2 regions of the Bacillus sp. JK106 genome follow, and region 2 is predicted to be linked to the other one. Evidence: riboswitches for the same ligand, from Rfam matches in the RefSeq annotation. Region 2 holds a riboswitch; the other holds the start of a gene.

Region 1 (16,729 bases), on a different contig from region 2:
CTGGGAAAAGCATTGCTCGGCCTTAAGGTCGTCAATGAAGATGGCGGACGCATTTCCATCGGCCAGGCCTTCGGACGCGCTTTCGCATATATCATATCTAAGCTCATTCTTTATATCGGATTCATCATGGGTGCCTTCGGAGAGAAAAAAACGCTGCACGACATCATGTGCAGCACCCGGGTTGTTTATAAATAATGTCCCCAAGTCCGGGCCTTTGAGCCCGGGCTTTTTTATGACGGCTGTGCCCGCCTGATGTCAATGCCGCCTTCTCCGTCAGCCTCAATGCGGATCGTCCCGTTCACAATGACAGACAGCCGATGGAACTCCGCATGCTGATCAGAAAAAATCCAGCGGCGGCCGCTCGGCCCTAAAAGCAAAAACGCCCCATCATTGTAATCACCCATAAAATGAAACCCGTTTTCCTTAAGAGGCGCGCCGTCTCTCACCGGTATACCGAAACGCTGCAGCTCCTTCCCCGTCGATACCACCTCGGCAGCCGTCAGATTCACCTCGCCGATATTCAGGACGGACCCAATCGAAAAACGTTCCGCGCTTTCCGGCGATGTGTCTCTCGCGATGAATTCCGCCAGGTTGTTGGACGGATCTTTGAAATAAAAGGAACGCGCCTGAATATGAGTGAAATACACCTCATCCTCCCCATCTTCCGTTTGAAAAACGACTTTATCCTTTATCCACGCCTTCGCCTCATCAAAACGATTATTCGGAATATTAAACGCGAAATGATACGTCGGATGAGAGTGAGAATCGGCGCGCCTGAATTCCAACTCACTTTCTCCCGCCTTGATGGTAAACGAATCACCGGACTCATCAATTAAAGGAAAACCTAACACCCGTTCATAGAAGTGTTTCGTCTCCTCCAACGCACAACTGTACAAAGTAATGTGATTTATTTGCATGATCATACCCCCTTTGGTTTATACTGCCATATAGAGGGGGTGATTCCTACTGTTTCGATTCACCAATTGAGAATCCCCCTTTCGCCCGGCGCTACACATGACAAACAGCGACAAACCGCTTATACCAGGCGTTTTTAAATGTCTAAAGCAAAAAAAGCAGAAAATAATACCCCATATAGCTTGACAAAAAATAAATGTTATTTAATAATCTATATATAATTAGAATTATTATTGAAAGATAAAGTGAATGCTTTGTCTTTTTAATATATTTCAAATCACATTTCAGGAGGAAGATATTATGTCTTTAATCGGAAAAGAAGTACTGCCATTCGAAGCAAAAGCTTTCAAAAACGGTGAATTCATCGATGTAACAAACGAAGATTTGAAAGGTCAATGGAGCGTTTTCTGCTTCTACCCAGCGGATTTCTCTTTCGTTTGCCCGACTGAACTTGAAGATCTTCAAGGACAATACGCTGCACTGAAAGAATTAGGTGTTGAAGTATACTCTGTTTCTACAGATACTCACTTCGTACACAAAGGCTGGCATGACAGCTCTGAAAAAATCGGCAAAATCACTTACGCAATGATCGGTGACCCATCTCAAACGATCTCCCGCAACTTCGACGTTCTTGACGAAGAAACTGGTCTTGCTGACCGCGGAACATTCATCATCGATCCTGATGGCGTTATCCAAACAGTTGAAATCAATGCAGGCGGTATCGGCCGTGACGCAAGCAACCTAGTAAACAAAGTAAAAGCAGCTCAATACGTTCGTCAAAACCCAGGTGAAGTCTGCCCGGCTAAATGGGAAGAAGGCGGCGAAACACTTACACCTAGCCTTGATTTGGTAGGTAAAATCTAAGGAGTGCATTCCATTGGTACTTGATGCAAATATCAAAGCACAATTAAATCAATACATGCAGCTAATTGAGAACGACATTGTTCTCAAAGTAAGCGCCGGTGACGATGACATTTCTAAGGACATGCTGGCTCTCGTTGACGAACTGGCTTCCATGTCATCTAAAATTTCAGTTGAAAAAACTGAATTAAACAGAACACCGAGCTTCAGCGTTAATCGTACCGGAGAAGACACAGGCGTTACATTCGCCGGTGTTCCTCTCGGCCACGAATTTACATCATTAGTGCTGGCATTGCTTCAAGTCAGCGGCAGAGCGCCTAAGGCTGATCAAAAGGTCATTGACCAGATTAAGAACATCAGCGGAGAATACCGCTTTGAATCTTATATCAGCCTGACGTGCCACAACTGCCCTGATGTCGTCCAAGCATTAAACATGATGAGCGTGCTCAACCCGAATATCACACATACAATGATTGACGGCGCGGCATTCAAAGAAGAAGTAGAAAGCAAAAACATCATGGCTGTTCCGACTGTTTTCTTAAACGGTGAATCTTTCGGCAGCGGCCGTATGACCATCGAAGAGATTCTCGCGAAAATGGGCAGCGGCGCAGATGCGTCTGAGTTTGCCGACAAAGATCCGTTTGACGTTCTTGTTGTCGGCGGCGGACCTGCCGGCGCAAGCGCGGCGATCTACACGGCGCGTAAAGGCATCCGCACCGGTGTCGTCGCTGAACGCTTCGGCGGCCAGGTACTCGACACCATGAGCATCGAAAACTTCATCAGCGTCAAAGCGACTGAAGGACCGAAGCTCGCTGCAAGCCTTGAAGAGCACGTGAAAGATTATGATATTGACGTCATGAACCTTCAGCGCGCGAAACGCCTTGAGAAAAAAGACCTCTTCGAACTTGAACTTGAAAACGGCGCTGTACTGAAAAGTAAAACAGTGATCCTTTCAACAGGTGCCCGCTGGCGCAATGTCAACGTACCTGGTGAGCAAGAGTTCAAAAACAAAGGTGTTGCATACTGCCCGCACTGTGACGGACCATTGTTTGAAGGCAAAGACGTAGCCGTTATCGGCGGCGGAAACTCCGGAATCGAAGCGGCGATTGACCTTGCAGGTATCGTCAATCACGTGACTGTGCTGGAGTTCGCGCCTGAACTGAAAGCAGACGAAGTCCTGCAAAAACGTCTTTACAGCCTGCCAAACGTCACTGTGCACAAAAATGCACAAACGAAAGAAATCACAGGCGACCAAAACGTAAACGGCATTACGTTCGTTGACCGTGAAACAGGCGAAGAAAAACACGTTGAACTCCAAGGTGTATTCGTCCAAATCGGTCTCGTGCCTAATACAGAATGGTTAGACGAAACCGTCGAACGCAACCGCATCGGCGAAATCATCGTCGATAAGAGCGGCGCGACAAGCGTTCCCGGCCTATTTGCCGCAGGGGACTGCACAGACGGCCCGTACAACCAAATCATTATCTCCATGGGATCAGGTGCAACTGCCGCTTTAGGCGCATTTGATTATTTGATCCGGAATTAATGTAAAAAGCGCTACCCTGCTTACACGGCAGGATAGCGCTTTTTTATAATAGCTCATATAAATAAAACCTCGCATCATGGACGACAAACATTTGATGAAACTGTCAACAGCCGATTTCTTTCCCTTCCAGATTGGTGTAAAAACATCCCCTTTATTATCAGCATGCATTCCCTCAGTCGCTGCGGTTTGTTTTTCGCAATACAAATATACTGTATGGTCGGTTGAGAGCCAGACGTTTCTTATTCATATGTTAAAAAATGATTCTACCATCAACTAGATGTAAAGATAAAACCGGTGTACTGAATGACAGTACACCGGTTTTTTAATGATTGGACTTTTATGGACTCAATGAGTTTTGAATAATGCTTGCGCATACTCATTTGATTACTATTCGACCATCTTCTCAGTCAGATCGTCAATCGCCTTCTCTGACATGTCGTCTTTTATCGTGTCACGCGAGAACTTCAGTTTGTGATCAAGCATTCCTATTTAATTTAATATGCCCCACCCCTCATGTGCGACTTTGCAGCACTTCCAGCACATATTGAAGCTAGCAGCAAACGGGTTCACAAGTATTATTTTTTGGCGGGCCTTGATACGCGTCTTTAAATGCAAGCTTTTTCGGCAACAGGTCCGCAGTACAAGGAAAGTTTAATTAATCTTCCTATACTCATCTTCTAGCACTTATTAACCATTCAACTAAATAGCTAACTGCATAAAGAATTGATGCTACACCAAATAGTACAGCACTAATATTAGTAAGATGAGAGTTACCACCTAATATATAATGAGTTATAATATATAAAAATGCACTTAGAAACAATAACAATATACTAAAATACTTCAACGCAACAAATTTTTCTTTCGGTTCTCCTCTCAGTTTAAAAATGGTTAAGCATATCATTTTAAAAAGTATATACAAGAAAACTCCTATAATGAGCAATGGGGACAAAAAATTTATTATATATTCCGGGATTTTAAACTCAGATAGAAATATATTAACTTTCTTCAATATAAAGTATGATACTATAAATAAGGCTACTATTGTCGTGGTTTTTAGATAAAACCTTTTGTTTTTATAATTCTTTCTTATAAAAGTAAATAACTTAATTATATTAACTTTCAATAACCCCAACTGTTTTTTAAACTGTTTCCTTCGACTAACATATTTACTCCATGCTGAACTTATATATAAATCAATCGGATTAATCGTTTCTTTATTTTCTGGAGATTCATGCATCTTTTCAAATAACTTTTTTAGATAATTTATTATTTGGTTAATAGCTGTTAACATAAACACTGCTAATATATAAGCTGATATTTCTCTATTTCCCTCAGCAAAGTTTGTTATCATATTTCTCTCACTTACAACATAACTCATACCAATTGATATTATTATAAAAAAAGGAGAAAACAATAGTTCATTAGTATCTCTAACTTGTTTCTTTGTCGGGAATGTATAAAAACCAGATATAGTTATCCCTATAGCTAAAATAATACTTATTATACCTGCAATTTCTTCTTGAACCCCATATCTGTTTAACGCTGAAAAGAGAATATTAAACAATTGCTTTCCTAGCCAGCCCAATATTAGAGTTGTCACTAGAGCTAATCCATAATTTTTTGCAGCAGATTTATATTTTAACTTAATATAAAATGTAATTCGCAAAAGTATCATGGGTATATTTATTTGTTCAGTAAATAGATTTATTGATATCATCAAAATAAAAATCACCATAGAGAGTAGATAATACGTTTTAAATTCTAAAAGAAACTGATGATTAAACATGCTAATTATAAATGAAATTAGTGATGAAGGAAATAAAGATATTAAAGCACTAAATAAAAGATTACAAATGATGACAACTAATCTGGAATAATCCTTTTTTTTCATTAACCGATCAATAAATTTAGACATAGCTGCAGTTGCTAATAACCCTTCAGAAATCAATATAGAGCTGGGGGATTTCAATTTCGTAGCCTCCTTTTTAACCTTATCTAACATAATAGAAATTTGAATAAATTCCTATTTTATTCGCTAATGTCATATCTGCATCATGATAATCCTTGTCCATATGATCTATGTCACTACGATGGCGGACAGACGCACCATATAAATATTCAGCGCTTCATTCATGATTTGTCATGTTCTTCAGAATTCAAAAATCCTTTTTGTTGGTAGGCATGTTGTTGTATCACTTCAATAACAACGGCCGCTGATAATGCTCACCAAACCCAACTATCCGATAATGCATGGATCTGACCCGTTCAACAGATTCATCCACCTTTGTATCAATCTCTTCAATATGCTGTTAAACAATAGACTACCGCATTGTTAGCCATTTACTTAAGTATAGTGCCGTTATTCATTAACAGATCCGATTGGATTAAAATAGACAGTTAAGACACTGAATTTATCGTATGACCATCTCCAGTGTTTCCCTTTCTAGTTATAATAAAAGAAAAAAGCACATTGTGCTATATTTTTCTAGTAAAACCCTTTTCATTATCTTAATCTGACTATATACAATAACCTTAGTGGTTTTTTGATGTAGAAAATTGATCATCAATGAAGGAATGAAGTTATGAGTGATAAAAGACAGAACTATGCCAAAAAATGATGCCGAAAACGGAAAAAGACTTTATAAAGTTGACAACCATTTGATCAAGACTATTATGTTTAAGTTTAATATTAGGTAATAATCAATTGTGGCACAAAATGACGTATTCGGCGGCAAATCCAGAAAACAGATGTAGAGATGGTAATAGTATAGTGTGAGGGAGGATTATATTCTTATAGAATATTCTGTTGTGGAAAGCGTGGGCAATATTTGAGGATATTGGAGAGATATGATCATTTCCACTTTTAAAGGAGCATTCCGATGGTTGATCTTAAAAATGCTCCTTTTAAATGTGACTCTCCGTAACATATGCTTTCACCAATCTCAATAAGTGAACGTTCAGCATAATGTTAGGTCCTTCTTTTCTTTCTCCCTCTCGCCCGATAGATAAGAAACAATCCAATAAACCACAGCGGTGTCAGCAGCAAAGCCGGGCGCGTCGCATCCGCAAACAGCATAATCACCAGAATGACGGCAAACAGCGACAGCACGGCGTAATTGATAAACGGCGCAAACGGCGCCTTGAAAGGCGAGCTTGCGTGTAAGTCCGGACGGGTTTTCCTGTATCTGATATGACAGACAAGAATCACGCCCCACACCCAAATGAAACAAATCGCGCTGATGGTGGTCACGATGCCAAAGGCCGCTTCCGGTATCAATTTGCTTAAAAGAGCGCCAGCTGACAGCACAATAACCGATATCCATAATGCGCGGCTCGGCACATGATTTTTATTCAGCTTCGCAAAACTTGCCGGCGCCTGTTTCGTTTTGCTTAAGTTATACAAAATCCGGCTTGTTGAAAACATCCCGCTGTTACAAGCAGAAGCGGCAGACGTTAATACGACAAAATTAATAATTCCCGCGGCCAACGGAATACCGACCAGACTGAAGGTCTTTACAAATGGACTTTCCGTTGCATTCAGCTGCATCCACGGATTAATACATAAAAGAATGATCAATGCCCCGACGTAGAAAAATAAAATCCGCAATGGAATTTTATTGATAGCGGACGGAATATTTTTTTTCGGATTTGACGTTTCCGCCGCTGACACACCCACTAACTCCACACCGACATAGGCGAAGATCACCATCTGGAACGAAAGCAAAAAGCCTGAAAATCCGTTCGGAAACAAGCCGCCGTGCTCCCACAGATTCGCCGCTGAAACCGTTCCGGTATGCGTTTTGAACCCAATCACCAGCAGAACCACCCCGATGACAATTAACGCGAGAATCGTGACTACCTTAATTAAGGCGAACCAAAACTCCAATTCTCCAAAAATCTTAACCGTTAACAGATTAAGCCCTAATAAAATGAGCAAACAGATAAGTGCAGGAACCCACTGCGGAATGTCAAACCAATATTTCACATATACACCGACGGCGATCACATCCGCCATAGCCGTCATAATCCAGCAAAACCAATAAGTCCAGCCGGTGACAAACGCTGCACGCGGCCCTAAATACGCCTCGGCAATATCCGTTAATGATTGGTAGCCTGCTTTAGATAACAGCAGTTCTCCCAGCGCCCGCATGACGAAAAAAAGCGCAATACCTACAATAAAATACGCAAAGATGATAGAAGGACCCGCCAGCTGAATCGCCTTACCGGACCCTAAAAACAATCCGGTGCCGATCGTGCCGCCAATGGCGATCAGCTGCACGTGCCGATTCGATAAGTCCCTCTTTAGCTCTCGCTGCTCCACATCTGACTCCTCCTTACCTCTCTAGTGAACGACGAGCAAAAAAAGCCAATAAAAAAAGAGATTGGATGCCCTCCAATCTCATGGTCATAAGAATATCAAATTATATTTGCGCCGCTGACAATCAACAGCATGACAAATACATATTCGGTACTCTTCTGTCCTTTTGCCTGAGATTGTGAACCCTTCGGCGCCGCGGAAAACCCGCGGTCTCTCCAGAAGCCGCTCCTGCTGTAGTGCGACCCACAGCAATCATAGCCTGCTACGTATTAAGTTTCCGATAGAAATAACTATCAGCTAACTTTTTATTTTAATGGAAGTTGAATTCATTGTCAATAGGGGGATGAGCTCACGGCGTTATCCCGGTCCAATTTTCGATGCCTGAAGCGCCGTATTTTCCGTTTTCATTGTCTCAAAAAGGCGTTATGCGGTACTATCATATAAGGTCTAATCATTTAAACATTATGTCATACTTTAAATTCACTTTATCATACAATTGCTCGTAAATAAAAAGGGGATGGACGAGATTGGAAACCAAATATTTAGATCTGCTCGCACAAAAATACGATTGTGAAGAAAAAGTGGTCACGGAAATCATTAATCTGAAAGCGATACTGAACCTGCCGAAAGGAACCGAGCATTTCGTCAGTGATCTGCACGGGGAGTATCAGGCATTCCAACACGTGCTGCGGAACGGTTCAGGAAGAGTAAAAGAGAAGATCCGCGATATTTTCAGCGGCGTCATTTACGATAGAGAAATTGATGAACTGGCGGCTTTGGTCTATTACCCGGAAGACAAACTGAAGCTGATCAAACATAACTTTGATACGAAAGAGGCATTAAACGAGTGGTATAAAGAAACGATTCATCGGATGATTAAGCTCGTTTCTTATTGTTCTTCCAAGTACACCCGCTCCAAATTGCGCAAAGCACTGCCCGCCCAATTTGCTTATATTTCCGAAGAGCTGCTGTACAAAACAGAACAAGCCGCCAACAAGGAACAATACTACTCCGAAATCATAGAACAGATCATTGCGCTCGGCCAGGCCGATAAGCTGATCACCGGTCTTGCCTACAGCACGCAGCGATTGGTGGTCGACCATCTGCATGTTGTCGGCGATATTTATGACCGCGGACCGCAGCCGGATAAAATCATGGAAGAACTGATCAACTATCATTCAGTGGATATTCAATGGGGGAATCATGATGTTCTCTGGATAGGCGCTTATTCCGGCTCAAAAGTATGTCTGGCAAACATTATCCGCATCTGTGCCCGCTATGACAATCTGGATATTATTGAAGACGTTTACGGCATCAATCTGAGACCGCTATTGAACCTTGCCGAAAAATATTACGATGATAACCCGTCTTTCCGCCCGAAAGCGGACGAAAACAGACCGGAAGATGAGATTAAACAAATCACAAAAATTCATCAGGCGATCGCGATGATCCAATTCAAGCTTGAGAGCCCGATTATTAAGAGACGGCCGAACTTTAATATGGAGGAACGGCTGTTACTGGAAAAGATTGATTATGACCGCAATGAAATCACGCTGAACGGAAAAACGTATCAACTGGAAAACACCTGCTTTGCGACGGTGAATCCCAAACAGCCCGACGAGCTGCTAGAAGAAGAAGCAGAAGTCATGGACAAGCTGCTGTTTTCTGTCCAGCACTCCGAAAAGCTGGGCCGCCATATGAATTTTATGATGAAAAAAGGCAGCCTGTATCTGAAATATAACGGCAACCTGTTGATTCACGGCTGTATTCCCGTCGATGAAAACGGCAGCATGGAAACGATGATGATAGAGGATAAAGCTTATGCGGGCCGTGAGCTGCTCGATGTATTTGAACGGTTCTTACGTGAAGCGTTTGCCCATCCGGAAGAAACCGATGATCTGGCGACAGATATGACGTGGTACTTATGGACAGGCGAATACTCCTCCCTCTTCGGAAAACGGGCCATGACAACCTTTGAGCGGTATTTCATTAAAGAGAAGGAAACGCATAAAGAAAAGAAAAACCCGTATTACTATTTGCGTGAAGACGAGGCAACCTGCCGAAACATCCTGAAGGAATTCGGCCTCAATCCGGATCACGGCCATATCATCAACGGCCATACACCGGTAAAAGAAATCGAAGGAGAAGATCCGATCAAGGCAAACGGAAAAATGATCGTCATCGACGGCGGCTTCTCCAAAGCCTATCAATCCACAACAGGCATCGCCGGCTACACGCTCTTATACAACTCCTACGGCATGCAGCTCGTCGCCCATAAACACTTTAACTCCAAGGCCGAAGTGCTGAGCACCGGAACCGACGTCTTAACAGTGAAACGATTAGTCGACAAAGAGCTGGAGCGGAAGAAAGTGAAAGAAACAAACGTCGGTGAAGAACTGCTGAAAGAAGTGGCGATTTTGGAGAAGCTGCGGGAGTATCGGTATATGAAGTGAAGAATATGGAGTTCAGGGATGATTCTCTGGGCTCTTTTTTTACGGTTGCGAACTAAGAAGTCCCTTTCCCTGTATGTAAAACAGATTTAACCGCTTCTTCAATCTCCCTGTAACCCGTACATCTGCAAATATTGGACTCCAGCCAATTTTTTATCGTGTCATCACTTGCATTCGGCTCAGTATTCACTAAAGCATGGCAATTCATGAGAAAACCCGGTGTGCAATAACCGCATTGAAACGCGAATTTTTCAATAAAAGCCTTTTGAATCGGCGTATTGATCAGTCCTTCAATTGTCGTAATGTCCTTTCCTTCCCCTTCTGCCGCAAGCATTAAGCAAGACTTCATCGGCACCCCGTCCGTTAATACCGTACAGGCGCCGCAATCCCCATTTAAGCAGCCCGGTTTTGCACCAGTTAATCCGAGACGAAGACGAAGAGCAAATAACAAAGTATCAGCCGGTCTGACCGTCATCTGTCTTTCCTCGCCATTTACTTTCAACGTAATAAGATCAGACATTTGGACCTCCTTCTAATTCCCGTAAGGCATCTAAAATTGTATGTTGCAAGACAAATATTCGGTATTCACTTGAGCCTTCCGCATCATCAAGAACGGGTTTGGGTACATACTGTAAAGACCTGCGCGCTCTATCTTCTAATGAATAGCTTTTATCGTTAAGCACAGCCTCCATTTCAGCAGAACGAAACGGAAATGGACATACGCCGCTGAAGGCCATTCTGATCTCATCATCTTTTTTCAGCGCACAGACTGTCACCAATGGATACCCGACATTCCACTGCTGTCTTCTTTTGATACTGACAAATGGCAGGTCAACGTACGCTCGATCGACAACGACATGAAATAAAAAATCTCCTTTTCGCAATTGTATTTCCTTGTTAAATACTTTATTTATAGGATGGTAATGAATCCCCGCTCTCCCTGCAATCCCTAGCAAACTATCAGAAATCAGCAACGGCAGCACGGCCTCACGGTAGTAGATGCCCCCGCAAATGTTTCCGCCCAGGCTGATCTTATTTCGAGTCGTCCGATCGGCTATTTCACTTACTGTTTTACTTAATAGCGGAAATGGATTTTCTTCCTCCAGTTTCGTTAATGACACGCCCGCTCCGATCACCAGATAACGTTCATAAAAACGGATGGCGTGAAATTCCGGAAGCGCGTTCATATCTATCACCGCATCCGTATAGACGATATTCAGCCTTCCTAACGTGATAATTTCCGTGCCGCCGGAATAATACATCGGTGTTTTCTTTTCAGCCGCAAGCGAGTGAAATAGATTGATTGTTTCTTGAATGGTCTTCGGTTTAAAATAGTCAAAATCAAACGGTATCATCTTTCCACCCCTCTTGCGTCCTCCATAATTGTTCGGGAATGAGAGGAAGTTGATTCAATTGGACACCTAAAGCGGCGGAAAGGCAATTTCCCAATGCGGCCGGCATCCCCAGCAGTCCGTGTTCCCCGCCGCCTCGCGCTCCATAAGGCGCAATCACATGCGGGGTTTCAACAAATTCAACGATATATTCAGGCTGCTCTCCATAGTGAAGGGGGCGGTATGTTCTAAGCTGAGGATTTAATACTCTGCCATATGAATCAAATACAAAGGTTTCTCTTCCTCCGAATGCGATTCCCATACTCATCCCCCCCATCACTTGACCCCTTGCAGCTTTTTCATTCAGTACAGTTCCTATATCCACAACAGAATAGGCTTTTGTAATCCGATACGTATAATCCCGCTTATCCAACTCAACTTCAATTCCCTGAGCACCTACAGCCCATTCGGGTCCCGGCTTTCCTCTTCCCGTTTCCCGGTCTAAATTCGTCATCCGGGTTAATGTGTAATTACCGCTCGCAATGATTTGGCCGCCAACGGTATTTCCATTCGGAAACGTATATCCGTAAGCAATGTCTTTTATGTCAACATGTACAGAAGGATGATCTATAAAATAAACCTTTCCGTCGGCCACTTCCAATTCCTCGACAGGAACCCGCAACACACATGATGCCGCGTCCTTCAGCTTTCGGATGGCTTCCTCCGCTGCATTCAGTACGGCTCTCCCGGCCATTAACGTCCCTCTGCTCCCCACGGTTTTCCAATGCTCGGGAGTTGTTTGGGTGTCTACAAGCATTTTCACGTGAATTTTGCTTATATCCATTTTCATTCGTTCCGCTAAGATTTGGGCTAACACTGTTTTTGTCCCTGTTCCAATTTCCACTACCCCTGACATCAAATTAATGCTTCCATCGGGATTAAAGGTTAAAAGAACCCCGGACGTTGCATTTGTATCAAATGTTGAGGTTTTCCAAATACAGCTGATTCCCTTCGCCCGTATCTTCCGGCCGTCGATTTCAATTCGCTGCCCCTCGTCCCAATTCATTAATTCCTTCAATCTTTCAATACATTTCGGCACATTTCCGACCGTGCTTGAATTGAGAAGAACTTGAGTCGGTGTGGTGTCACCGGGGCGAATGGCATTTTTATAGCGAAGTTCTAACGGGTCCATGTTCAGCTTTTCCGCCAATACATCCATCGTCCGCTCAAAAGCAAATAACACTTCAGCATGGCTGTAGCCTCTGAATGCACTGGGATATGGATGATTCGTATACATACAATATGAATCACACGATATATGGTCGATAGCGTACGGACCCGTACAATCAACCACCGCAGCCCGGCTGATGTCCACTCCTTTATCAGAGTATGCTCCGCCATCAAATAAAAGCTGAATGTCTGCCGCCTTTAAAATTCCATCCTTTGTGGCCCCTAATTTGACAATGGCATCCAATCCTACATGAACGGGAGATGTGATCATATCCTCTTCTCTCGTATTAAACAATTTGACGGGCCGGCCTCCGACTGCTTTTGATGCCAAATAGGCAATCACCTCTAACTGAACGGCTGCTTTTCCCCCGTACGCCCCGCCTACTAAAGGCGTTTTGACGATAACCTTTCCGGGTTCAATTCCAAAATACCACTGCATTAATTTTTTAATGGCAAAAGGGGCTTGAGAGGATGTGGTAATGATAATCTCCTCATCCGCCCGAATTTCAGCGATCGAGCATCTTGTCTCCATCGCAGCGTGATCAGAAGGGTTAAAGGAAATCTGGAATTCTGCTGTCACATCACTTTCCCTAAATCCGTCTTCAATATTTCCTTTTCTAACCTTATCCAGGTTTGCGATATTTGTCTTCGGAACCGGGAATACACCTTTTGTCTTCTCATAGCGGTCCGCATGTTCATGAACGAGCGGCGCATCCTTTTGAAAGGCCTCACGGGGGGAATTGACGACGGGAAGAGGTTTATAGGATACTTTGATGGCATCCGCGGCCTTTTTAGCTGTAATCGGATTTTCCGCAACAACAACAGCAACCGGCTCACCATGGTATCTGACCCTTTTATAAGCAATCGGCGATCTGTCTTTAATTTCTTCACCTGCAAGCGGAAAAGGTTCGTCACCCAATATCGCTCTCACACCGGGAATCTTCCAAGCTTCTGAAAAGTCCATCAACACAATATCGGCATGAGCATATGGACTGGTCAGCATTTTTGCGTGCAACGTCCCTGTTTCTTGAAAATCATCCGTATATTTCGCTTTACCCGTCACTTTTTCAAGGGCCTCTTTCCGAATGACACTCTTCCCGATATACTCCAACTCATTCACTCCCCGAATTTATTCAGCAGCAGCTTATAATCTTCAACTGTATCGACGTCATAAAAAAGCAAAGGGTCTTGAAAGCTGATCATTTTTCCCGCCTTGATCATACTTTCACGGATCACATGCCGGGCGCCCTGATCTCCCTTTAACTGATGCAATACCGGGAAACATTGATTGGAGAATAAAATAGGGGGCATAGGAAGATGCTGATTTTCAGCGGCGATAAATAAATAGCGGCGCTCCTTTTGATAGGAATCAATTAACGTATTGATGATATCTGAGGTGACAAACGGCTGATCTGCAAGGAGAATGATAACGGCGTCAGCCTCGTACGCTGCCGCTTTTTGTAAACCGCATAGTATAGAATGGCCTTGGCCCTTACCCGCTTGCTCACATTCTGCCTGGCTCCACTTATTTGACATAGGGGATAAAAAGAAAAATTCCGAAAGCCAATGCAGTGAATCTCCCTTTCCCGTAATAACGAAAATATGATCTAATTCAGATAACAAGGCATGTTTAAGAGCCATACTTCCAAGGGAAACGCCATTGAGAAATAAACTTCGCTTATCCGTCCCCATGCGTCTGCTTGTACCGGCTGCCAGGTAAATGGCTGCTGTTTTCATAAGCGGGTCCTTTGTTTTCGCATTTCTTTAATCAGCTCGCCGACGATACTTACAGCAATCTCTTCAGGGCCTTGTGCCCCGATGGGAAGGCCGATAGGGGAATGAATATCTGCCGGAATCTCCGCCCCGCCTAACAGCCGCTCCGTGCGCCTTCTGGGGCCTAAAACGCCTTTATAAAACACATTCTCGTTTTTTATTGTATGTAAAATGATCTGATCTTTTTGAAAGCTGTGCGTCATAATGACAACAAAATCCCTTTTTGTCATGCTCAGGCCTTCCATGACTTCTTCCGGCGCTCCCGTTATCAAATGGCCGGCTTCAGGAAAATGCCCGTGATGACATAAGGCGGGACGCCAGTCAATCACCGTCACATGAAAGCCCGCACGAGCCGCCAACGAAACTAACGGCCTCGCATCTTCTCCTGCTCCGAAGACATATAAACAAGGTTTTGGCACCATCTGATGGATAAAAAACAAATCAGATGTATGTTCATCTCTTTTGATTCCCTTCTCTGTCTGTCTCAGTTTTTGAATACAGCCTTGCTCCATCACATCCCCGGTTCCAAACACGCTGCCGTCTTCAGCGATATACAGATCTTCCTTCGGCTCTAACGTTTCAGTGAATCGTTTCACTCGGGTCACAGATTTTTTTCCATCTAAGCATGTCTTGACTGTCATCAGATGCCGTTCCAATTCCCCTTTTACAGGCTCAAGCAACACCGTCAAAACACCATTACAGCCAACGCCCTGTCCCCAGGATAAATCGTCTTCCGCACTCATATCAAAGCGGACAATCAACGGTTCTCCCGCAGACCAGACCTGCTCTGCCCTTTCAACGAGATCTTCTTCCAGACAACCGGCGGATAACATGCCGACTCTTGTTTTGTCCTCTAAAATCAGCATGGAGGCGCCTTCTTTCTTATAAGCGGACCCCTCTGTTTTAATAATGGTAGCCAGTACCTTAGCTTTCTTAGAATTAGCGATGACATCCAAAATCCGGTGTATATCATCCATCTCATGTCCCCCGCTTTTACCTGATCATATCTGTATATCCGTATTCTTTTTTTCCAGAAAACATTACAAACGCTTCAGCAATTTCTTCGTTTCTAAAAAAAAAGAGTCTTTATAGACCTTATGACCGGGCGGCGGGTGCGACAGCAAGTCGGAGCGGAGAGATTCCAATAACACGTTCTGTTCCTTCTGTTTCCGATTGTCTGTTTCACCCTCCTGTATGCCTTTAAAACCCGCAAAATATTCACTTAACACTTGTAAATTATTCCCCAGCTCCCTTTTGTCACTTGAAGATAAAGCTCCTTCTTTTTCCCATTCTTTTAACGTTTTCACTATATTTGACAGATACTCAAATCCGGCGTTCAACTTTTGCATCTCTATTTGATAGCTTGAAATGATGTTTTTATGTTTTTTTCTGACGGGGTTGAATTTTAAGCTGTCAGAGGCTGTTTGCAGCATCTCTTTTGTCATATGCAGCTCCTGCAGAAGATGGTTCATTTTATATTCCATAAGGTTCCCTTTTCCTTGCCCCCACTCTGATTGCACCCATTTGGAAAGGTCTGAAAGTGTGCCGGAAAGCTGACGAGCCAATGTTTGAAAAGAGTCCGCTGCCTTTTTTGTGTAGTCCGGCGGAAACAGGAACATGTGAATCAGAATCGCGATGATGACGCCGATCACCGTATCGATGATTCGGTCGAATGCATAATCTTTAGAGTTTCGTTCAAACGTAAAGACCAATAAAATGGTGAGCGCTACCTGATGTAAAACCGTTACATCTATTCGCAACCACTTCGCTATGTAAGTACCGCCTAACAGGAACAGCCCCAGCATCCAGCCATTCATTGGCAAGTGACTGACAAGAAAGGACGTTAGCATGATCCCAATCGCAGTTCCCGCAATACGATGAAAAGAAAAACGAATCGACTGATCTATCGTTGGCTGCAAACATAAGATAACAGACAGAGGCGCTAAATAGGGGTGATCAGAGCCCGCCAGTTTTGCCGCTTCCCAAGAAACCGCAGAGGCAATCGCCATCTTCCAAACCAAAGATGTTTTGTTTTGAATTTTTTCACTTTTCATCATACGCCCCCTCCTTTCAGAAACCTTTTCCACTAGGTTTCCGTGACGGAAAGGGATTTATACTGTTGTATGGAAAATGCGGAAGAAGCTGTTGTTCGCAATAAAGGTGCTTCTCTGAGCTCTTCTTTACGGTTTCTATCCTCCTTGATAACTTCGCATCAGATATGAACCCTGCTCTCCTATGACTTTCGAAGGGAAACATACAAACCTTGTTGGTTAATGTGATGAAATTGGGTGAATTTTTTATC
Region 2 (16,729 bases):
TAAAAGAGGAGTTGTGCACATATGGCGGCACTACTCCTCTTTTTGCGCTTTTCTCCATTTTTGATAATCTAAAAATTCACGAAATTGTTTTTTTGATACCCCGGATGTCATCGCATCGCGAACTAATTTCTCCCATTCACTATCTAATTGACCATCGTATTCGGTTTCATGTTTTTCATCAAGTAAAGTATGAACCGAGACGTCCAGAACAGCGGAGACTTTTTCGAGAAATTGAATGGAGGGGTTCGTCTGTAAATTTCGTTCTATTGAGCTTAAATAAGACTTCGCTACCCCAGCTTTTTCAGCTAGTTCTGATAGTGAGTAGCCTTTTTCTTTTCGGTATTGTTTAATACGCTGGCCAATCAATGTCATCACCTTCCTTGTGATATTATAGCACATTCAGAAAGGATTTACGGTATGACTTCTGGCTGCCTGGATATGTTGAGAAGACTTTTTATGCGAAAGCAGGTATTTGCGTATTTCTTCTAGGCTGATATTTGCTTTTTGGGCTTCTAATATCAGCTCAACCCATTCCTTATCTAATTGCGAAAATTCCATTTTTGCATTTTTCATGCATTTTCTCCTCCTAAAATACTTGTTTATGTATTTCAGCCAATCCGCCCATGACCTTATCTTTACATGTCTGGAAGTGATTCATCGCATGCGAAACGCCAGAAATTTTTTCTATATACTTTTATTATAATATAGAATTTCCAGAAAAAACGGGAAAGGTGTCGAATGGATAACGCTTATCCAGAAAAATTACTTTGCAGGAAAAATAAACCGCCGTTTTCAATCTGAATGTGAATTTTCGGCTGATATAAGGCTTTCAGCGCTTGTTTTTCCAAATGGTATTCCTCAGGTTTTTCTTCTGTCTGCTCATAAAACTGATCGAGCAGCCTGAGGTCCTTTTTCCATCTGGCGATCGCGCTGTCAGCCCAGTCTGACGGCTCTTTGGCGGCAGCGTCTTTTAAGTAATGCTCCATCCTTTTAATCCCGCTTTCCGGCTTAATCATCGGCGATATGGTAAAGCAATAGTCTGATATTTGCGAGGTCAGCGGAAGCGGTGCAAGCTTCTGCTGAAACCCTTCTATAATTGTTCCAGAAACAAGATGCAGGCCTAAAGACAAAAGTCTGTCTTTTTTCATGTCGGATTGGTATGAAATCACTACATTTAATCCAAGCCAGGGCTGAAGCGGCACTCTGGCTCCGGCTGATACAATTTTCTCATATATTCTTGTAAATCTCCCATTTTGTTTAACTGCTTGAAAGATTTGAAAGAGGCGCGGGGCTCCAAAGTAAATAAACTCGCCGTCCATATCCTCCGGAGCCGTTTCTTTATCAGTGATGAACGTAATCTTCATCGGGTTCGGTTCGCCGCCCGTTTTTTCACGCCAATGCCAATAAAACGGGCGGTTCATAATTTGTTTGTCCATCTCGACCGTCAACTGAACCGTCATAAAACCCGGCCCGTGTTCTGTAATCGGGCAGTGGTTCGCTTCAAAAAAGCGCAGTAAAAATTGGTGAACCTCCTGCTGTCTCATGTCGCGCTTCCTCCTTTTTAAGAGCCTTTTTTTCTGGCGGGCTTTTCCGTACTGTACGACAGAAAAGAGGTGAGATTGTCCATTTTGATTCTCATTTCCTCCTCTGTCAGCGAATGGCATAAAATATCATGCAAATGGTCTTCAAAATTGCTCACTTTGATTTTTGTTAAAATGTCATCTAATTCTCCGACGACATTTTCAAATAAATGAATTTTGTCATACAGAAGTTTTAAGATATGCTCTTCCACCGTATGTTTTGTCGCCATATTGTAGATATGGACATCTCTTTCCTGACCGAGTCTGTGAATCCTTCCGATTCTTTGTTCAAGCCGCATCGGGTTCCACGGGAGGTCATAATTGATAATATGGTTGCAGAATTGCAGGTTGATCCCTTCGCCTCCTGCTTCTGTAGCGATCAGCACCTGCACTTTGCCGCGGAAGAGATCCTTCATCCAGTCTTTTTTTCCGCGTTTAAATCCGCCTCTGAACGGAACGGAGCTTATGCCGTTCTGCTGAAGGAACCATTGCAGGTAAATCTGTGTCGCCCTGTATTCAGTAAAAATAATGACTTTGTCATTAATCTTTTGGATCAAGTCAACAACTTGAATCGCTTTTGAGTTTTGCGTGACTTGATTGATGCGGTCCATTAAATTAGCGATCGTCTGTTCATCGAATGCGGGCGCTTGTTTATCTTTTTGGTCAAGCATTTTTTTGAGCGTCATATACACGGCTTCCCGGCTTGAACAGCACTCTCTTTGCAGCGTCATAATGGAAAATGCGCTTGCGGGCTTTTCCGTGCCGTTTTTCAGTGCGGCAATGTCATCGTAAAGCGCCTGTTCCGTCGGTGAAAAGGTGATCGGCACTGTTTCCACGTGGCGCTTCGTCCATGTAAGGCCGGTGTCGCTCCGCGTGTTGCGGATCATCACCTTATTGACGAGTTCTTTCAAATGCTCATGAGCGTCAATCCCGTCCTTCTGATTGAAGGTTTCTTGAAATCCGCTTTCGTTTCCTAAATGGCCGGGCTTTAACAGTGACACTAAATTGAAGATTTCTTCGATCCGGTTTTGAATCGGCGTCGCCGTCAGAAGCAGGCAGTATTTCTTCACAAGACTTCTCGCAAATTCATAATTTTTCGTTTTGCTGTTTTTGAGCTTGTGCGCCTCGTCAATAATGACGAGATCATACGGAATAGAAAGGACAATGTCTTTGTGAGGGGAGCGTTTGGCCGTATCAATAGAAGAAACGACGATATCGCACTGTTCCCACACATAGCTTTTCTTCTGTTCAACAGCGGGTATTAAAAACTTCTCCTGAAGCTCTTTCACCCACTGGGAAACGAGTGATGCCGGCACAAGAATCAGGATTTTTTTGGCCAGCCCGCGAATCATATATTCTTTTAAAATCAGGCCCGCTTCCACCGTTTTTCCGAGCCCTACTTCATCAGCCAAAATCGCCTTGCCGTTCATTTTTTCAACGACTTTCTGCGCGACCTCAAGCTGATGGGGAAGCGGAGTGAAATCGGGAAGGTACAAAGGAGCCCTCAACCCTTCGAATTCAGGAATGGCAAGGGTCTGCTGGACTTCAGCCGACAGTTTGTACATCTCCCAATTTGACCAGGGACCGTCCGTTTTCAGCCGCTCAGAAAACTCTCCCGGCCAGTTTGCATCAAATATGATCTCTGCTGTCATATGTAACAAAACCGCCTTTCTTTTAAAAAACTGATTTATCATAATTTTTGTTGCCGGACGTAAATGAGGGTGGTAGGATATAAGTAATGATTTCACTAAAAGATATTGCTTTAGTATGTCCATAAAATTGGTAAATATGAGCGAATGACAGCAAGGGGAGAGACTCGGACGAAAGATGGGCGTCCGGGCGCCGAAGGAGCAAACTGCGGAGTGAATCTCTCAGGCAAAAGAACTCTTGCTCGACGCAACTCTGGAGAGTGTCTGCACTTAGAAGAAGCAGGCCACCAAAGGGGACGTCTTTATGATATGTTCATAAAGTAAACTTTCAGGTGCCGGGACAGAGAAACCTTCATTTTCATGAGGTGTTTCTCTGTCCTTTTTTATATGTTTTTACAATGCGCCAATGACTGAAGGGGGAAGATGATGCTGAAACGAACACCGCTTTATGACGTGTATAAAGAATACGGCGGAAAAACGATTGATTTTGGAGGATGGGAGCTGCCGGTTCAATTTTCTTCTATTAAAGAGGAGCATGAAGCCGTCCGCACAAAAGCGGGACTGTTTGATGTGTCTCATATGGGGGAAGTTGAAGTATCCGGTAAAGACGCCCTGTCTTTTCTGCAAAAAATGATGACAAATGACGTTGCCGATTTAAAGCCGGGAAACGCGCTTTATACCGCCATGTGTTATCCTGACGGCGGTACGGTCGATGATTTGCTGATCTATCAGAAAAGCGAGAGCTGCTATCTGCTCGTGATAAACGCGTCTAATATTGAAAAAGACATCGCCTGGCTGACGGAACATGCGGAAGGCGACGTCACGCTGACGAATCAGTCTGACGGGATTTCACTGCTTGCCGTTCAGGGGCCGAATGCTCAGTCGGTTCTTGCGAAGCTGACTGAATGTGATTTGTCCTCCTTAAAGCCGTTTACATTTATTGACGAGGCGGACGTTGCCGGACGCCAAGTCCTGCTTTCAAGAACAGGCTATACCGGTGAAGACGGGTTTGAGTTATATTGCCGCAATGAAGATGCGGTTCATCTATTTAAGGAGATACTTGCAGCGGGAGAGCATGAAGGCCTCGTTCCGTGCGGCCTCGGCGCCCGTGATACGCTGAGATTTGAAGCGAAGCTTGCTTTATACGGTCAGGAATTGACGAAAGATATTACACCGATTGAAGCCGGAATCGGATTTGCCGTGAAACACAAGAAAGATTCCGATTTTTTCGGGAAATCTGTATTGCGCGAACAGAAAGAAAAAGGAGCCCCGCGAAAGCTGGTCGGACTTGAGATGATTGAAAAAGGGATTCCGAGACACGGGTACGCCGTGAAAAAAGACGGTGTTCCGATCGGGGAAGTCACGACAGGCACGCAATCTCCGACTTTAAAGAAAAATATCGGCCTTGCCTTAATCAAAACGGAATTCAGTGAAGTCGGAACGGAAGTAGAAGTGGAAATCCGTAAAAAAACGGTAAAAGCGAAGATTGTCCGCACACCGTTTTATAAACGTCCAAAACAGAGCTGAAAAAGGAGAGTCATATGAAGCATCGATATTTGCCCGCGACAGAACAGGATAAAAAAGAAATGCTGAAAGCCATCGGCGCAGAAACAATTGATGAACTGTTTGCCGATATTCCGGAAGATGTGAGGTTTCAAAAAGACTACCAAATTAAAAAAGCAAAAGCTGAAACGGAGCTGACGAGAGAGCTGACAAAGCTTGCGGCGAAAAATAAAGACGCTGTTACATATGCATCTTTTCTGGGCGCAGGAGTGTACGATCACTATCAGCCGGTTATCGTCGATCATGTGATTTCCCGATCAGAGTTTTACACGGCTTATACGCCTTACCAGCCTGAAATCTCACAAGGGGAGCTGCAGGCGATTTTTGAATTTCAAACGATGATCTGTGAATTAACGGGAATGGATATCGCAAACTCCTCTATGTACGACGGGGGAACGGCGCTTGCGGAAGCGGCGATGCTTGCATCGGGACATACGAAAAAGAAAAAAATCGTCATTTCCGCAGCCGTTCATCCGGAATCACGGGATGTTTTGAAAACATACGCAAAGGGCCAATATATTGAGGTTGTAGAGGTGCCCGCGAAAAACGGCGTCACAGATCTTGAAGCATTGGAACATGCCGTTTGTGATGAGACGGCCGCCGTGATCGTTCAGTATCCGAACTTCTTCGGACAAATCGAGCCGTTAAAGGGCATTGAGCCGCTCGCACATAAAGGAAACAGCCAGCTGATTGTTTCTTCAAACCCGCTCGCGCTCGGTATTTTGACACCGCCCGGGGCATACGGAGCTGATATTGTCGTCGGGGACGCGCAGCCTTTCGGCATACCTGCGGCATTCGGCGGCCCGCACTGCGGCTATTTTGCAGTAACGAAAAAACTGATGAGAAAGGTGCCGGGCCGGCTTGTCGGCCAAACGGAGGATGAAAACGGGCGAAGAGGTTTTGTTCTCACTCTTCAGGCGCGCGAGCAGCATATCAGAAGAGACAAAGCCACGTCTAACATTTGTTCAAATCAGGCGCTGAATGCTTTAGCGGCTTCAGTCGCAATGACGGCGCTCGGAAAAAACGGCGTCAAAGACATGGCCCGTCAAAATATATTGAAAGCTGATTACGCGAGACGCCAAGCGGAAAAAGCCGGCTTGCACGTAGCATTTGACGGCCCGATATTTAATGAATTTGCCGTCAGGCTGAATCTTCCCGTCAAGGAAGCAAACCGGCGGCTCCTGCAAGACGGCATCATCGGCGGATATGACTTAGGTCTTGCGTATCCGGAACTGAATCAGCATATGCTGATTGCCGTCACAGAGCTGAGAACGAAAGAAGAGATCGATTCGCTTATTGCGGGATTGGGGGATCAACATGAATAATCAAGATCAGGCGCTTATTTTTGAAATGTCCCGCGAAGGGCGTGTCGGTTACAGCCTTCCGGAGCTTGATGTGCCGGAAACAGAGCTTGAAAGCCTTCTTCCCGGTGACTATATCCGCGATGAAGACGCAAAGCTGCCGGAAGTATCAGAGCTTGATATTATGCGGCATTATACCGCTCTTTCTAAGAGAAACCACGGAGTTGATTCAGGCTTTTATCCGCTCGGCTCCTGTACGATGAAATACAATCCGAAATTAAATGAAAAAATTGCCCGGTTCGCAGGTTTTTCCGCTATTCATCCGCTTCAGGACGAGGACACAGTTCAGGGGGCGCTTGAGCTTTTATACGATTTAAGCGGACACTTGGAGGAGATTACGGGCATGGACGAGGTGACGCTGCAGCCTGCGGCGGGCGCTCACGGCGAATGGACCGGCCTGATGATGATCCGCGCCTATCACGAAGCGCGGGGAGACTTCGGACGGACGAAGGTGATTGTCCCTGATTCAGCCCACGGTACGAATCCGGCATCCGCCACGGTCGCCGGTTTTGAAACGATTACCGTTAAGTCAAATGAGCACGGGCTGGTTGACATTGAAGATTTGAAAAGAGCGGTAAACGAAGAAACAGCGGCGCTGATGCTGACGAATCCGAACACCCTCGGGTTGTTTGAAGAAAACATTACGGAAATGGCTGACATCGTCCATCAGGCCGGCGGAAAGCTTTATTATGACGGAGCGAATTTAAATGCCGTTTTAAGTAAAGCAAGACCGGGAGATATGGGATTTGACGTCGTTCACCTTAATCTGCATAAAACATTTACCGGGCCGCACGGCGGGGGAGGACCGGGCTCAGGGCCGGTCGGAGTGAAAAAAGAATTCATTCCGTATCTGCCGAAACCCGTTCTTACGAAAAAAGAGGGCCGTTTGACTTTTGACTATGACCGGCCGCAGTCGATCGGGCGCGTAAAACCTTATTACGGCAACTTCGGCATTAATGTCAGAGCCTACACGTATATCCGTTCCATGGGGCCTGACGGCTTAAAAGCTGTGACCGAAAACGCGGTTTTAAATGCAAATTATATGATGAGAAGACTCGCGCCTTATTATGATCTCCCGTTTGACCGTCATTGCAAGCATGAATTTGTGTTATCGGGAAGAAGGCAGAAAAAGCTCGGCGTAAGAACGCTTGATATTGCCAAACGGCTTTTGGATTTCGGCTATCATCCGCCGACTGTGTATTTTCCTCTCAATGTTGAAGAAAGCATCATGATCGAACCGACGGAAACGGAATCGAAGGAAACGCTTGATGCGTTTATAGATGCCATGATTCAAATTGCGCGGGAAGCGGAGGAATCGCCTGAAATCGTTCAGGAGGCGCCGCATACAACAGTTGTCAAAAGAATGGATGAAACCAAGGCGGCAAGAAAGCCGGTTTTAAAATACGAACGTACACCTGACGTCAGCCGCTGACACGGTATAAAAAAAGAGCTTCCGTATAAAACGGACAGCTCTTTTTTCATGATTAGTTTTTTGCTTTAATTTTTCCGCCCCATTTTTTAAATCCGCCTTTCAGGTTGTAAATATCTTTGCAGCCGTGTTTGCGGAGCGTCTGTGCCGCGCGTCCGCTGCGGACATTGTTTTGGCAGTACAGATAAACGGGTTTATCAGGACGGATTTCACTTTTGCGCTGTTTCAGCTGTGACAGCGGAATGTTGCGCGCGCCGAGAATATGGCCGCCTTCAAATTCATTCGGTTCACGGACGTCAATCAGCTGCGCTTTTCTGTAGCCCGCGCGGAATTCCTCTTCCGTAAGTGTTTTCATTAAACGCTGCTGGTAAAAATACGACACGATCATATAAACGATAAACGCCGCAACAATAATTAAAGCAATCATATTAGACAATGCAATTCTACTCCTTTAGCTTATAAAATCAAAACCCTGCTTCCTGAAAACAAGGCTTACCGGACGTTTTGGGACAAATACTATTATAGTAAAGCATGAAGCGATTGTCATCCTTAATGAAACGAAATATTTTTCATTTTCAAGGCAGTTTGCTAAACTGATTTTATTAAAACGATAAAGAAGGGTTCAGTATATGGAAAAAGAAACATGGCGGTTTATTGACTCAGGGAATGAAAGCCCGGCATTTAACATGGCGCTGGATGAAGCGCTTTTATATTGGCACAGCCAAAAGAAAATTCCTCCGGTGATCCGATTTTACGGCTGGAATCCGGCAACTTTGTCTGTCGGGTATTTTCAAAATATTAAGAAGGAAATTAACTTTGACGCAGTACATAAACACGGCCTCGGGTTTGTCAGAAGACCGACAGGCGGACGGGGTGTTCTGCATGATAAAGAATTGACATACAGCGTAATCGTTTCAGAGGATCACCCGGAAATGCCGGCCACGGTGACAGAGGCGTACCGGGTGATTTCAGAAGGTATTCTGCAGGGATTCAGAAACCTTGGACTTGATGCCTGCTTTGCGATTCCGCGAACGGAGAAAGAAAAAGAAAGCTTGAAAAATCCGCGCTCGTCCGTCTGCTTTGATGCGCCTTCGTGGTATGAACTGGTCGTCGAAGGACGGAAAGTTGCCGGAAGCGCACAGACACGCCAAAAAGGCGTCATTCTTCAGCACGGTTCCATCCTGCTTGACATTGATGAGGATAAACTGTTTGATCTGTTTTTATATCCGAGCGACAGAGTCCGTGAGCGCATGCAGCGGAATTTCAAAAACAAAGCGGTAGCCATCAACGCCTTAGCGCCGAAACGGGTAACGATGGATGAGGCCAGAATCGCTTTTAAAGCCGGTTTTGAGGAAGGGCTGAACATTCATCTTGAGCCTTACACACTCACGTCTGAAGAGCTTGCATTTGTCAATGAGCTGGCTGAGACGAAATACGCGTCTGATGAATGGAATTATAAGCGCTGATAAGGCTTGACAGACCGGAAGCATCCTTGTTTTTTCATGACCGTTAGTGTAAACTTGTAATGGTTTATAAAGTTAAGGTGCTTTTTGGGAGGGTTACTTATGACAACACCAAGTATGGAAGATTATATTGAACAGATTTATATGCTGATAGAAGAAAAAGGATATGCACGGGTTTCTGATATCGCGGAAGCTTTGGCAGTCCACCCCTCCTCTGTAACGAAAATGGTTCAAAAACTAGATAAAGACGAGTATTTGATTTATGAAAAATATCGCGGGCTCGTATTGACGTCAAAAGGCAAAAAGATCGGCAAACGGCTCGTATACAGACACGAATTGCTTGAGCAGTTTTTAAGAATCATTGGTGTTGATGAAGAGAAGATTTACAATGATGTTGAAGGAATCGAACATCATCTGAGCTGGAACAGCATTGACCGCATCGGCGACCTCGTTCAGTATTTTGAAGATGACGAAAGCCGGAAAAAAGAATTGAAATCCGTACAGAAAAAAACCGAAAATCCCGGTGAATAAAGGGCAGCCCGAAATGGGGCGCCCTTTTTTTAATGTCTTCATTCTTTGGTCTATTTCGCCCAGCCGTTTCTTAAAATAATAATACACCTTGAGATGGAAGGGAGAGGGCGCGCTATGCAGATTGACGGCGTATTTTCGGGCGGGGGGATAAAAGGGGTGGCGCTTGCCGGCGCTTATGAAGCGCTGGAAGAAAAGGGCTTTCGCTTTGAAAGGCTCGCCGGAACAAGCGCCGGCGCGATTATTGCCGCATTTATCGCTGCGGGCTATACGAGCAGAGAGGTTCATTCCATCATAGATGAGGTGGACGGAAGGCAATTGCTTGATCAGAGATGCTCATTCCTCCCGCTGAAAATCCTGCAGTGGGTGTCGATATATTGGCGCCTCGGACTATACAGAGGCGATATGCTGGAAAAATGGATTGCGGATAAATTAAAAGCGAAGGGCATCATCGCGTTCGGCGATTTGAAAAAAGGCTCGCTCCGTCTCATCGCTTCAGATCTGACGAACGGAACGATGATCGTGCTTCCTGACGATCTTCCCCGCTACGGATTAAATCCGGAGATGTTCCCGGTTGCCAGAGCCGTCAGAATGAGCTGCAGCATTCCTTATTTTTTTGAACCGATAAAACTGAAGACCGAAAAAGGCACCTCAACGGTCGTTGACGGCGGCGTGTTAAGCAATTTCCCGATTTGGCTGTATTCAAAAGAACGCAAACGGCCGGTCATCGGAATTTCGCTTTCGCCCAACGAAAAAGAGCGCCCGAAAAAATCAATCCGCAACGCTTTTGAGCTGTTCGGGGCTTTGTTTGAAACGATGAAAGACGCTCATGATGCCAGGCATATCGCGACAAAGTACGAACAGAATATTATTTTTATTCCGGTGGAACATGTGATGGCGACGGAGTTTCATCTCACACCGCAAAAAAAACTAGCTCTCATTGAGCTAGGAAAAAGCAGAACAGAGCAATTTTTGAAGCAATGGAGCTATTAAAAAAGCGCTCTGTTTTTCTTTTTATTCTTTTTGCCTTCTATGACGGTAAGCTGGGTCTGGCTTTTTTTCTTAAGAATCATCGGCTTCGGTCTGCTGCTGCTCGGCACGCTCCGCAAATGGCTGACCCGGCCTCTGTGTCCGGCGCGGTGCTTCGCTTTTTGCTCCTTCATTCGGAGCCGCGATTGTCTGGCCGCTTTTTTGAAAGCGGTTCCGTCGCGGCCGGTGCGTCGGTTCAGGACCGTCCTCACGATAAAATAAATAATAACGCCTGCGATAATTACGGTGATCGCTCTTGAAATCATCTGCCCGGGGTTGGTTACCGCCGCATAAATGAAACCGAATGCGCCAAGCGCTATCAATACAGCAAAAAAAGGTTGTACACGATGATTCATAACTGCCCACCTCCAAAATAATAACGGTAACGGTTCAGATTACGTTGTGAGACGGCTTTTCGCTCTGTTCTGAAATGTCTTCCAGTCTGAGAAGCTCGTTAAAGCTTTCTATGGCAACCTCGACCTGATCATCCGCCGGTTCCTTTGTCGTCAAAAGCTGCAGCCACAGGCCGGGGTAACCGAGCACTTTCAAAACGGGGATATTCCGCACTCTGTTCGTCAGCTGGAGCACTTCAAAGGAGATGCCGAGAACGACCGGTATAAGCGCAATCCTGTCTAAAATCCGCACCCAAAGCGGATCTGTCGGAACAAGTAAATAGACGAACATGCCGACAATGATCGTAAATAAAATAAAGCTTGAACCGCAACGGTAATGAAGCCGTGACTGTTTCTGAACATTTTCTATTGTAATTGGCAAATTCTGTTCATAACAGTTTATGACCTTATGTTCGGCTCCATGATATTGAAACACTCTTTTAATTAACGGCGTCATTGATAAAAAATAAATGTAGCTGAGAAGCAGAATCAGCTTAAACAGACTTTCGATTCCGATCTGCGCGGCGTCTGAGGAAAATACGGGCCTTACAAGCTCCGCTAAGAAGACCGGGACGAGCGTAAAAACGAATTTGCTGAACAAAAACGACAGAACGCCGATCACCGCCAGGCTGAAAAACATCGATAAGCCGGAACCCTTCTTATCTTCCTGCTCCAGCTTGGCGTCATCCTGAGGATCAAGCCCGTAACGTTCGCTGGAAAAGTTTAAATGCTTTGTGCCGTTGGCGCTCGCCTCAATGATGGCGACGATTCCCCGCAAAAAAGGAATCTTTTTTAAAGCCGAAAGCTTGGCGTTCGGCACTCTCGGAAGCTTGAAAAAATCAATGCTTCCGTCATTCCTGCGGATGGCGGTAACATAATTTTTTCTGCCGCCGAACATTACCCCTTCAACGACAGCCTGCCCGCCGTATGCAGGGGGCGTTTTTTGTTTGGACATTGTTTATCAACCTGCCTGTTTTCTTAGGATTTACTAACCATTTCCTTTCACTCTATTGTACAGGAAACCGCGGTAAACCTCTAGTTAGACAGCCGGAAAATCAATGCTTTTTCTACATGCAGTATACCCCGTTTCTTTAGATTTTACTCATTGAATGAAAATATGGCGCAGCTTTTTATGACTTTTTAATTTTTGGGCAGTCTATGACTGGAGGTGCCATGATGACAAGCGAAAAACATTCAGAACAGGAAGAAAAAAAGAAGCAGGATGATGATCAGCAGCCTGTTTCATTTACCGGCAGAATTTGCGGTATCGGATTTGCCGGCGGTGTATTTTGGAGTTTGATCGGCTATCTCGGGTATGTCTTTCATTTTTCAGAGATCAGCCCCAACATGATTCTTCAGCCGTTTATGATCGGAGAATGGAAAAAACAATGGCTAGGCACGATGGTCAGCATCGTTGTCATCGGATTCATTTCAATTGCCGGGGCGTTTATTTATTTCGTCTGCCTGAAGCGTTTTAAAACCATGTGGCCGGGGATGGTGTACGGCGTCATTTTATGGTGTGCGGTTTTTTTCTTATTCAATCCGATTTTCGAAGATGTGAAATCCGTCACTGAATTGAAATCAGATACAATCGTGACGACGCTTTGCCTTTACATTCTGTACGGTTTGTTTGTCGGCTACTCAATTTCCTTCAACTACAATGAACTTACGTCAGACAAGCTTGCAAGGGCGCTCGGCAACAAGTGAATAAGTGTATAATCCCTGTCCGGTATGGTAAAATGTTCACGAGAAGTGAACATTTTTTGTGCTGAAAACCGGGCGGGGATGCTCCCGCGTTGTCAGGCGGCAGTCAAGAATCGGCGAGGAGGAGAAAGGGAATGAAACTTGAGAAATTGCGAAATCTTTTCGGTCAGCTGGATATAGACGGAATGTTGGTGACAAGCTCCGCCAATCTGCAGTATATGACGGGATTTACGGGTTCGTCAGGCCTTGCGGTCATATCGAAAGAACGTGCGGCATTTATCACGGATTTCCGTTACACCGAGCAGGCGAAGACGCAAGTGAAGGGTTTTGACATTATCGAGCACGGCGGTAGCTTAATCCAAACGGCTGCGGATACGATTCTTGAGTACGGCGTTAAAAAACTCGGCTTCGAGCAAAACAGCATGACGTACGGAACATATGCATCCTACCAAGCGGTGCTGCAGGAAGCGGAGATGGTTCCCGTCGCGGATTCCGTTGAAAAGTTGCGCTTGATTAAGTCAAGTGAAGAGATTAAGATATTAGAGGAAGCTGCGAAGATTGCGGATGATGCGTTTGAACATATTCTGACGTTTATCAAACCGGGCATCTCAGAGATTTCAGTTGCAAACGAGCTCGAATTTTATATGAGACGTCAAGGAGCAGACGGCTCTTCCTTTGATATGATCGTCGCCTCGGGAGTCAGATCCAGCCTTCCCCACGGAGTGGCAAGCGGCAAATTGATTGAAAAGGGAGACTTGGTCACGCTTGATTTCGGCGCTTATTATAAAGGCTATTGTTCTGATATCACACGCACCGTCGCGGTCGGAGAGCCAAGTGATAAACTGAAAGAGATTTATCAAGTCGTATACGATGCCCAAGCGCTTGGTGTCCTGCATATAAAACCCGGCATGACGGGAAAAGAAGCGGATGCCCTGACGAGGGATCATATCACCGCAAAAGGCTACGGACAGTATTTCGGCCATTCGACAGGACACGGGTTCGGAATGGAAGTCCATGAATCACCGGGGCTGTCTTTCAGGTCATCGGCCGTTCTTGAGCCGGGCATGGCGGTAACGGTTGAGCCGGGCATATACATACCGGATGTTGGGGGCGCAAGAATCGAAGATGATATCATCATCACTGAGGACGGCAACCGGACAATTACGCATTCCCCTAAAGAATTAATTATTTTGTGATCGGAATATAGGAGGACATCAAACATGATTTCAGTTAACGATTTTCGTACAGGACTAACGATTGAAGTAGACGGCGGCATTTGGCGCGTCGTTGACTTTCAGCACGTAAAACCGGGAAAAGGAGCGGCATTTGTCCGTTCTAAATTGCGTAACCTGCGCACGGGCGCTATTCAGGAGAAAACATTCCGTGCAGGTGAAAAAGTCGCGAAAGCTCAAATCGAAACAAAAACGATGCAGTATCTTTATGCCAACGGCGATCAGCACGTGTTCATGGATACAAGCTCATATGAACAGCTTGAATTGAACGAAAACCAAATCGAAGAAGAATTGAAATACCTTCTGGAAAATATGTCTGTGCATATCATGATGTATCAGTCTGAAACGCTCGGTATTGAACTGCCGAACACAGTTGAACTGAAAGTTGTTGAAACAGAGCCGGGAATTAAAGGCGACACGGCGTCAGGCGGCACGAAACCTGCCAAAACGGAAACAGGCCTTGTCGTAAACGTACCGTTCTTCGTGAACGAAGGCGATACGCTGGTTGTAAATACATCAGACGGTTCTTACGTGTCAAGAGCGTAGTTAAAGAAATTCGGAGTCTGCTCCTTTTACGGGGCAGGCTTTTTTTGCGTTCTGCCTCAGAATCTTTCTTCTATATGAAAATAGTGAGACTACTTCCGTCAGCTAGAGCATATAGTGTAACAAAATGCTTGAAGTTGGGGGATTGCAATGAAATTTTTGTTCGGTTCAATCAATTCTACTGTTTTAACGATGGCCGGTTTACGAGTTTTGTCCTCGCTCATTGAATTATCGGCCGCTATTATCATGCTTTTGACAAACGACATCAGAAAAGCGGTTGTGGTGAATAGTATTTTGGCAATCGTCGGCCCTCTGATCTTTATCATCACAATGACGATCGGCATTTATCAGATTGCCGGACAGCTCTCATATGCAAAATTAATATTGATTTTTGCGGGGGTGGTGCTGATTTTGGCCGGTGTGCATAAATAGAGGGCCGGGGTGTCATAAAGTCTGTCCCGGATCATACATTTTAAAGAAGCCAATCGGTAAAAAGGAGGAGACTCTATTGAATGAAATTACAGAGGTTCTCCCTGAATTATTGAGAGATGCCATCTCCGCCGTGCCCGAAGAAGCAAGGCGGGATACAGAAGAAATCAGAATCCGGGTCGACAGGCCGGTTGAACTGATCCAAAAAGGACAACCTTTGTATTTGTCATATGTGTGTACGGCCGGCGACGCACAGCTGATCCTCAGCCGGCTCAGCAATTACAGTATGTACACGCTTGAAGAAGAGCTGAAAAAAGGATACATCACAATCAGAGGAGGCCACCGTGTGGGGCTGGCCGGAAGAGTCATCGTCGAAAACGGAGCCGTCAAAGGACTCCGGGATATTACTTCTTTTAATATCCGAATCGCCCGGGAGAAGCTGGGGATCGCAGAACCGCTCATTCCTTTCTTATGGAAAGAAAACTGGCTGAACACGCTGATCATCGGTCCTCCGCAAACGGGGAAAACGACCTTGCTTCGTGATTTGGCCCGGCTTTCCAGCACCGGATCAAAACGCATTCCGGCAAAAAAGACAGGTATCGTAGATGAACGGTCGGAAATTGCCGGCTGCCTGCGGGGCATTCCCCAGCACAGTTTCGGCCGCAGAGTCGATGTCCTTGATGCCTGTCCGAAGGCGGAAGGGCTGATGATGATGATCCGTTCTATGAGTCCTGATGTCATAATTGTGGATGAAATCGGGAGAATGGAAGACTCACAAGCGCTGCTGGAGGCGCTCCATGCGGGCGTATCCGTTATCGTCTCTGCGCACGGATGGAATATGAAAGACTTGGTCAAGAGGCCGTCGCTGAAAATGCTTTGGGAGGAAAACGTGTTTGACCGGTATGTTGAACTGTCAAGGCACCGCGGTCCGGGAACGATCAGCAGGATGTACGGAAAGGACGGAGAACCGGTTCCGCATGCTGAAAGCGTGATGACATGCTGAAGCTTTTGGGTGCCGTGTTCATTCTGACGGCGACGACATGGACGGGATTTGAGATCGCCAAAATGTATATTGAAAGGCCGAGGCAGATCCGTCAGCTGCGCGCGGCGCTCCAATCGCTAGAAGCGGAAATCATGTTCGGGCATACACCGCTGCACATAGCTTCGGGACAAATTGCCGCACAGCTTTCCGAACCTGTATCGTTATTGTTTCTAGCTTTCAGCAGAAGGCTTGAGCAGGGAAGCGATTCCGCCAAAACGGCTTGGGAACAGAGCTTGAAACATAACTGGCCCTCCATGGCGATGAAAAAAAGCGAATACGATGTGCTGAAGCAATTCGGAGAGACGCTCGGGCTCCATGACCGTGTTTCTCAGCAGAAACATATCAAGCTTGCGCTTACACATTTGGAAGCGGCGGAAGCGGATGCCGGACGGGCGCAGGCGAAAAATGAAAAAATGGTGAAAAGCTTAGGATTTTTAGCCGGACTGTTACTCATTCTTCTATTGATGTAAACATGAGGGGAGCAAACATAAAATGGGAGTCGACGTAAATGTCATTTTTCAAATCGCCGGAGTCGGTATCGTGGTTGCGTTTCTGCACACCATACTTGACCAAATGGGAAAAAAAGAATACGCCCAATGGGTGACGCTGCTTGGCTTTATCTATATTTTATTTATGGTGGCGACGATTGTCGATGACCTGTTCAAAAAGATCAAAGCTGTGTTTCTATTCCAAGGATAGGGGGGCTTACAGATTGAGATTGTTCAAATTGTAGGTTTAGGCCTGATCGCCACATTTCTCTCCCTGATCGTGAAAGAACAGAAACC

Evidence for each region. Region 2 has a riboswitch for glycine ahead of gcvT (glycine cleavage system aminomethyltransferase GcvT). Riboswitches for the same ligand answer to the same signal wherever they lie in the genome.
Region 1: another riboswitch for glycine. It lies ahead of ACWJJS_RS00590 (amino acid permease); the one in region 2 lies ahead of gcvT (glycine cleavage system aminomethyltransferase GcvT).

Annotation. Positions count from the first base shown of each region.
Region 1 covers NZ_JBSJQC010000001.1:102,369-119,097, reverse strand. Annotated here, with positions in the region: gene ACWJJS_RS00615 (RDD family protein) at 1-195, shown strand, start outside; gene ACWJJS_RS00610 (VOC family protein) at 231-917, opposite strand; gene ahpC (alkyl hydroperoxide reductase subunit C) at 1,216-1,779, shown strand; gene ahpF (alkyl hydroperoxide reductase subunit F) at 1,793-3,322, shown strand; gene ACWJJS_RS00595 (hypothetical protein) at 3,993-5,294, opposite strand; gene ACWJJS_RS00590 (amino acid permease) at 6,294-7,646, opposite strand; glycine riboswitch at 7,792-7,872, opposite strand; gene fbp (fructose-1,6-bisphosphatase) at 8,171-10,096, shown strand; gene ACWJJS_RS00580 ((2Fe-2S)-binding protein) at 10,149-10,613, opposite strand; gene ACWJJS_RS00575 (FAD binding domain-containing protein) at 10,606-11,448, opposite strand; gene ACWJJS_RS00570 (xanthine dehydrogenase family protein molybdopterin-binding subunit) at 11,435-13,765, opposite strand; gene ACWJJS_RS00565 (NTP transferase domain-containing protein) at 13,771-14,391, opposite strand; gene ACWJJS_RS00560 (XdhC family protein) at 14,388-15,404, opposite strand; gene ACWJJS_RS00555 (FUSC family protein) at 15,468-16,484, opposite strand.
Region 2 covers NZ_JBSJQC010000003.1:453,364-470,092, reverse strand. Annotated here, with positions in the region: gene sinR (transcriptional regulator SinR) at 31-366, opposite strand; gene sinI (anti-repressor SinI) at 400-573, opposite strand; gene ACWJJS_RS12675 (YqhG family protein) at 750-1,544, opposite strand; gene ACWJJS_RS12670 (DEAD/DEAH box helicase) at 1,562-3,232, opposite strand; glycine riboswitch at 3,377-3,477, shown strand; gene gcvT (glycine cleavage system aminomethyltransferase GcvT) at 3,656-4,756, shown strand; gene gcvPA (aminomethyl-transferring glycine dehydrogenase subunit GcvPA) at 4,771-6,117, shown strand; gene gcvPB (aminomethyl-transferring glycine dehydrogenase subunit GcvPB) at 6,110-7,585, shown strand; gene ACWJJS_RS12650 (rhodanese-like domain-containing protein) at 7,638-8,018, opposite strand; gene ACWJJS_RS12645 (lipoate--protein ligase family protein) at 8,212-9,048, shown strand; gene mntR (transcriptional regulator MntR) at 9,148-9,576, shown strand; gene ACWJJS_RS12635 (patatin-like phospholipase family protein) at 9,691-10,566, shown strand; gene ACWJJS_RS12630 (SA1362 family protein) at 10,563-10,958, opposite strand; gene ACWJJS_RS12625 (DUF1385 domain-containing protein) at 10,993-11,949, opposite strand; gene ACWJJS_RS12620 (YqhR family membrane protein) at 12,171-12,701, shown strand; gene ACWJJS_RS12615 (M24 family metallopeptidase) at 12,833-13,894, shown strand; gene efp (elongation factor P) at 13,919-14,476, shown strand; gene ACWJJS_RS12605 (YqhV family protein) at 14,624-14,905, shown strand; gene spoIIIAA (stage III sporulation protein AA) at 14,982-15,905, shown strand; gene spoIIIAB (stage III sporulation protein SpoIIIAB) at 15,899-16,414, shown strand; gene spoIIIAC (stage III sporulation protein AC) at 16,437-16,643, shown strand; gene spoIIIAD (stage III sporulation protein AD) at 16,656-16,729, shown strand, end outside.